DNA from 2 places in the Nesterenkonia sp. CL21 genome. Region 2 is predicted to be linked to the other one. Evidence: predicted binding sites of a transcription regulator. Region 2 holds the regulator's gene; the other holds the start of a gene.

Region 1 (3,409 bases), on a different contig from region 2:
GCCACTCCGGCGGACCGGGCTCCATCTCGGTCCGTGCCGACCGTCCCCTGGGCTGGACCCGGGCGGACACGGTGCGCACGTCCGTCGCACTCGCCGTGGCCGCGCTGCTGCTCGTACTGGCCGGCTGGCTGACCATCACCGACGGCGAGGGCCTGGGCGGATCGAACGCCGCCTTCGCCCTGCTGATCGGTGCCGGCCTCGGCATCCTGTTCGAACGCGGCCGCTACTGCTTCTTCTGTGTGTTCCGTGACTTCTTCGAGAAGGGAGACTCGCGCGGGCTCTACGCCGTGCTGGTCTCCATCGCCGTGGGGATGATCGGTTACGCCGTCGTCTTCTCCATGCGTGTGTCCAACCCCACCGGGGGCACCATTCCCTCGGACGCCCACATCGCTCCGGTCTCCCTGGCGCTGGTGATCGCCGGCCTGGCCTTCGGACTCGGGATGGTGATCTCCGGGGGCTGCATCGCCGGGCACCTGTATCGGCTCCCGGAAGGGCACCTGCGCTCCCTGCCGGCGCTGGTCGGCGTCGTGCTGGGCTTCGGCGCGGGATTCCTCTCCTGGGACACCATGTACTCCGGGTTCATCGCCGGGGCGCCGGTCCCCTGGCTGCCCGCCGGCGGCGGCTACACCACCGCGGTCGTGCTGCAGCTGGGCGTGCTGGTCGGACTCGGGATCTGGCTGCTGCGGTGGAACCCGCCGGTGACGGGCCGCGGGGACCGCGTGGTCGACGCCACCGAGGTCCGCCGCCTCGTGTTCTTCAAGCGCTGGCCGGCGCTGGCCACCGGTGCCGCCGTCGGGATCCTGGCCGTGCTGGCCTACTACAAGGACCAGCCGCTGGGCGTGACCAGCCAGATCTCCTCACTGACCCGCACCGGCATGGACGCCGCCGGGCTGCTGCCGAACTTCATGCCAGGCCTGGACGAGCGCCTCGCCGGCTGCGTGGCGGTGGTGGTGCACACCATCACCACCAACGGGTGGCTGATCGCCGGCATCGTGCTGGCCTCGCTGGCCGCCGCGCTGCCGGGGCGCCGGGTCAAGGTGGAGCCGCTGACCGGCTGGAATTCGCTCACCGCGGTGATCGGCGGAGTCCTGCTGGGCTGGGGTTCGATGATCGGGCTGGGCTGCACCATCGGCGTACTGCTCTCCGGGACCCAGGCGATGGCGCTCTCCGGCTGGGTCTTCGGCGCGGCCGTGGTCGTCGCCGCCGGCGTCGGGTTCAAGCTTGGGCTGCATCGCCGCGCCAACCCTGGGGTGTACCGCTGAGCAGGTCCCTCAGGGAAGGCCACGGACCCGCAGTCCGGCACGTCACAGGGACGGCCTTAGCACTCTGCTTGACCGAGTGCTAAGGCCGTCCTAAAGTTTGTGTTGGCACTCGAGGCCATCGAGTGCTGATGCGGCGTCGGCGTCACCGGCGCCGAAGGCCTGAAGGGGCGCCGTCCGGCACCGCGACGACGGATCGGTCACTCCCAAGGCGCGCAACAACCCCGGCCTGGGGCACGGCGTCGGCGTCACACGACGCGCGGCCCGGGCCTGTGAACAGACCCGATTCGACATCACGCAAAGGAGAGTACTGACGTGTCAGTCTCCATCAAGCCCCTCGAGGATCGTATTGTTGTCCGCCCCCTGGAAGCTGAGCAGACCACCGCTTCCGGTCTGGTGATCCCGGACACCGCCAAGGAGAAGCCCCAGGAGGGCGAGGTCGTGGCCGTGGGCCCGGGCCGTGTCGACGACAAGGGCAACCGCGTGCCGGTCGACGTCGCCGAGGGCGACGTCGTCATCTACTCCAAGTTCGGCGGCACCGAGGTCAAGGTCGGCGGCGACGAGTTCCTCGTCCTCAACGCCCGCGACGTCCTGGCTGTCGTCGAGAAGTGATCGCGGATCCTCCGCACACCTCTCGAGACCCGCATCTGACTCGCAAAGGAAGCAACTCATATGGCAAAGCAGCTTGAGTTCGACGATGCCGCCCGGAAGGCACTCGAAGCCGGCATCGACAAGCTCGCCGACACCGTCAAGGTGACGCTGGGCCCCAAGGGCCGCAACGTCGTCCTGGACAAGTCCTGGGGCGCACCGACCATCACCAACGACGGCGTCACGATCGCCCGCGAGATCGAGGTCGAGGACTCCTACGAGAACCTCGGCGCTCAGCTCGCCAAGGAGGTCGCCACCAAGACCAACGACGTCGCCGGCGACGGCACCACCACCGCCACCGTGCTCGCCCAGGCCCTGGTCAAGGAAGGCCTGCGCAACGTGGCCGCCGGCGCCGCTCCGGGTGAGATCAAGCGCGGCATCGAGACCGCCGTCACCGCGGTGACCGAGCGTCTGAAGACCAACGCCCGCGATGTCGAGGGCCCCCAGGTGGCCCACGTCGCCGCGATCTCCGCCCAGAACGACGAGGTCGGCGAGCTCATCGCCCGCGCCTTCGACGCAGTGGGCACCGAGGGCGTGATCACCATCGAGGAGTCCTCCACGACGTCGACGGAGCTCGACATCACCGAGGGCATGCAGTTCGACAAGGGCTACCTCTCCCCGCACTTCGTCACTGACGCTGACCGTCAGGAGGCCGTGCTGGAGGATGCCCAGATCCTCATCCACCAGGGCAAGATCTCCAACATGCAGGAGTTCCTGCCGCTGCTGGAGAAGGTGCTGCAGTCCAAGAAGCCGCTGTTCATCATCGCCGAGGACGTCGAGGGCGAGGCGCTCTCCACCCTGGTGGTGAACAAGATCCGCGGCACCCTGAACGCTGTGGCTGTCAAGGCTCCGGGCTTCGGCGACCGCCGCAAGGCCATGCTGGAGGACATCGCGATCCTCACCGGCGCCCAGGTGGTCTCCCCCGACCTCGGTCTGAAGCTGGACCAGGTGGGCACCGAGGTGCTCGGCTCCGCACGCCGCGTGACCGTCACCAAGGACAACACCACCATCGTCGACGGCGCCGGCTCGAAGGAGGACGTCGAGGCCCGTGCCGCCACGATCAAGGCGCAGGCTGACGCGACCGACTCCGAGTGGGACCGTGAGAAGCTGCAGGAGCGGCTGGCCAAGCTGGCCGGCGGCATCGGCGTCATCAAGGTCGGTGCGGCCACCGAGGTGGAGCTCAAGGAGCGCAAGCACCGCATCGAGGACGCCGTGTCCTCCACGCGTGCCGCGCTCGAGGAGGGCATCGTCGCCGGCGGTGGCACCGCGCTGATCAACGCGCTGTCCGCCCTGGACGAGGACGCGAACGTCCAGGCGCTCGAGGGCGACGCCGCCGCTGCGGTGGGCATCGTCCGCCGGGCGCTGGTGCAGCCGCTGCGCTGGATCGCCCAGAACGCCGGCGAGGACGGCTTCGTCGTCGCCTCGAAGGTCGCGGACCTGGAGCCGAACCACGGCTTCAACGCCAAGACCGGCGTCTACGGCGACCTGATCGCCGACGGCGT
Region 2 (3,409 bases):
CCACCGTCAGCACACCGGCCCCCGTCTCGACCACCGATCCGGTGACCCGCAGCCGGCGCGTGTCGGAGAGGTGGACCTCCTCCCCGACCTCGAGGCGCATCACCGTGGCCGCGTGGTGGCCCTCCGCGCCGTCGAGCCGGACGTGGTCGCCGCAGGAGACGCCGTCGAGCCGTCCCGGCGCCAGGTGGAACAGCGGAGCTGTCACAGGCTGTCCCAGGCCTCGCGGAGTTTGGCGAACATCCCCCGGTGCTCCGTGGTGGACTCCCCCAGCTCCTCGTCACGCTCGGCGGCCAGCTCACGGAGCAGCTCGCGCTGGCGATCAGTCAGCTTGGTGGGGGTCTCGACCTTCAGATGCACCTTCAGCGCACCGCGGCCGCCGCCGCGCAGGTGCGCGACACCGCGGTCCCGCAGCGTCAGCACCTCGCCCGACTGCGTGCCCGGCTTGACCTCGATCTCCTCGGTCCCGTCGAAGGTCTCCAGACTGACCGTGGTGCCGAGGGCGGCGGCCGTCATGGGGATGGACACGGTGGCGTGCAGGTCGTTCCCGCGTCGGGTGAAGACGTCGTGGGGCCGGACGTCCACCTCGATGAACAGGTCGCCGTGCGGCCCGCCGGCCAGTCCGGCCTCCCCTTCCCCGGCGAGGTGGATGCGGTTGCCTTTGTCCACGCCGGCGGGGATCTTGACCTTCAGCGTGCGGCGTTCGCGCACCCTGCCCTGTCCGTCGCACTCCTGACACGGGTCCTCGATGATGCTGCCGAAGCCGGAGCACCGAGCGCAGGCTTCGGTCTGCAGGACGGTGCCCAGGATGGAGCGCATGGGCCGCTGGACCTGGCCCTGACCGTGGCAGTCGGGGCAGGTCGTCGGGCTGGTCCCCTCCCGCGTGCACGAGCCATGGCAGACAGAGCACGTGACCGCCGTCTCGATCTCCACCTCCTTGGTGGTGCCGAACACGGCGTCCTTGAGATCGATGCGCACGCGGATGAGGGAGTCTTGGCCGCGCCGGGTGCGGGAGGCCGGACCCGAGGCTCCGGCGCCGAAGAACGTCTCGAAGATGTCGCTGAAGCCGCCGAAGCCCTGGCCCCCTCCCCCGAATCCGCCGCCGAAGGGCGACCGGCCGTTCTCGTCACCGGTGGCGTCATAGTTGCGGCGCTTCTCCGGGTCGGAGAGCACCTCATAGGCGCGTCCGATGAGCTTGAACTGATCGGCGGCGTCCTCCGAGGGGTTCACATCCGGATGCAGCCTGCGCGCCTTCTTCCGGTACGCCTTCTTGATCTCATCGGTCGACGCCTCTCGGCTCACGCCGAGCGCCTCGTAGTAGTCAGTCACTTCTCACCCTTCAGAGAGAATCCGGGACAGGTACCGTGCCATGGCTCGCACCGCCGACATGGTGGAGCCGTAGTCCATGCGTGTGGGCCCGACGACGCCGAGCTTCGCGGCGTCGCCGCCGTCGCCGACCGCGTACTCCGCAGCGACCACCGAGGTCTCGGACAGCGAGTCATGGCTCGTCTCATGACCGATCCGCACGGAGAGGCCACGGCGGTCCTGCTCCATCTCGGTGAGCAGGCGCAGCAGGACCACCTGCTCCTCGAGGGCCTCCAGGACGGGACCGAGCGAGGGGCCCAGGTCGCGGTCAGACCTGGCGAGGTTAGCAGTGCCGGCCATGATGATGCGATCCACCCGTCCGGACTCCAGCACCGCCTCCACCGTGTGGGCGACGATCGCGAGGCTGGAGCGCAGCGACGGCTCGACCGAGCCGAGCAGGCGGTCCACCGGCAGCGGCAGCGCCGAGGCGGACCGGTTGTGGAGCTCCCCGGCGAGCCGCTGACCGAGCACCTGCAGCGAATCGTCGTCCACAGGCTCCGGCAGTGTGGCCATCCGCTGCTCCACCTTCCCGGAGGAGAGGATCACAACCACCAGCACCTTGAGCGGCCCCATGGACAGGACCTCGATGTGCCGGATGCGCGCCGTGGACTGCTGGGGGTGCTGCAGGACGGCGACCTGGTTGGTGAGCATGGCCAGCAGACGCACGGTCTGCTCCAGCATGGCGTCATGGTCGTCTGCGGCCTCCACCAGGGTGTCCATCGCGCGACGCTCGGCCCGCGACAGCGGACGGACCTCGGTGATGCGGTCCACGAAGAGCCGATACCCCTGGTCGGTGGGGATCCGGCCCGCGGAGGTATGTGGGGCCGCGATGAGGCCTTCGGCCTCCAGGAAGGCCATGTCATTGCGGATGGTGGCCGGAGAGACCTCGAGGTTGTGGCGATCCACCAGCGCCTTGGACCCGACAGGCTCCTGGGTCTGGACGTAGTCCTCCACGATCGCACGCAGCACCTGCAGGCGACGGGTGTCAGACATCGCTGGTCTCCTCTCCCGGCGGCGATTGGCACTCTCCTGCGACAAGTGCCAATTCTAGCGCGTGTCGTCGGGATCCGCCGAAGTCGCCGCCGCCGCTGCTAGGCTCCCGGGCTGTGACATCTCCTCACTTCCCCACCGACTGGTCCGCCTGGGGCCCCGCGGACATGGCCGAACGGCGTCGCGCCCAGTACCGTGAGGTCCCGCCGCTCCCCGCCGACCACGGCACCGTGGTGGAGGAGACCGAGTCGGGGTGGGTCGGTGCCGTGGTGGGTGTGGAGGCGGCCGGCGGCATCCGCGTGGTCCGCCTGGAGGACCGCCACGGCCGCAGCCGGGCCTTCCCACTGGGGCACGGGTTCCTGCACGACGGCGCCCCGGTGGAGCTGGTCCCGCCGAAGCCTCGCACCGCCCCGCAGGGCCCCCGCCGCACCGCATCGGGCTCGCTGGCTGTGGAGGGCGCCCGGGCACGAGTCGCCCGGGCCTCCCGGATCTGGGTGGAGGGAACCCATGACGCCGAACTGGTCGAGAAGGTCTGGGGCGAGGACCTGCGGCTCGAGGGAGTCGTCGTCGAACCTCTGCACGGCGCAGACGACCTCGTCGGGGCCCTGCGGGAGTTCGGACCGAGCCGGGACCGTCGAGTGGGTGTGCTGCTGGACCACCTCGTCCCGGGCTCCAAGGAGAGCCGCATTGCGGCCGAGGCCATGTCCATGCCGGGGGCGGCCGGCAACGTGACAGTACTGGGCCACCCCTATGTGGACGTCTGGCAGGCGGTGAAGCCCCAGCTCGTGGGACTTCAGGCCTGGCCCGACATCCCTCGGCACATCGACATCAAAGTGGGCACCCTCCAGGCACTCGGCTGGCCGCATTCCGGGCAGCGGGACATCGCCGCCGGCTGGAAGCGGATCCTGGGGACGGTCTCCAGCTACACCGACCTGGAACCGGCCCTCCTGGGACGGGTCGAGGAGCTCATCGACTTCGTCACCGGCTGACGCCTGCGCCCGGCGGCTCCGCGGGGGTGTCGCCGGCAGCCCACGTCCAGGAGGGGGCGGTAGAATCT

The links. The regulator HrcA, encoded in region 2, represses chaperone genes, less so after heat shock. The targets are predictions, from matches to a motif close to TTNGCACTCGNNNNNNNCGAGTGCNAA.
Region 1: a site for HrcA is predicted at 1,319-1,345, ahead of groES (co-chaperone GroES). Genes of this name have one in related genera too.

What each region holds. Positions count from the first base shown of each region.
Region 1 is NZ_JAUTWR010000010.1:250-3,658, reverse strand. Features, by position in the region: gene Q7C18_RS13265 (YeeE/YedE family protein) at 1-1,262, shown strand, start outside; gene groES (co-chaperone GroES) at 1,575-1,871, shown strand; gene groL (chaperonin GroEL) at 1,932-3,409, shown strand, end outside.
Region 2 is NZ_JAUTWR010000001.1:734,527-737,935, reverse strand. Features, by position in the region: gene Q7C18_RS03320 (16S rRNA (uracil(1498)-N(3))-methyltransferase) at 1-205, opposite strand, end outside; gene dnaJ (molecular chaperone DnaJ) at 202-1,326, opposite strand; gene hrcA (heat-inducible transcriptional repressor HrcA) at 1,330-2,355, opposite strand; gene Q7C18_RS03305 (DUF3097 family protein) at 2,520-3,341, shown strand.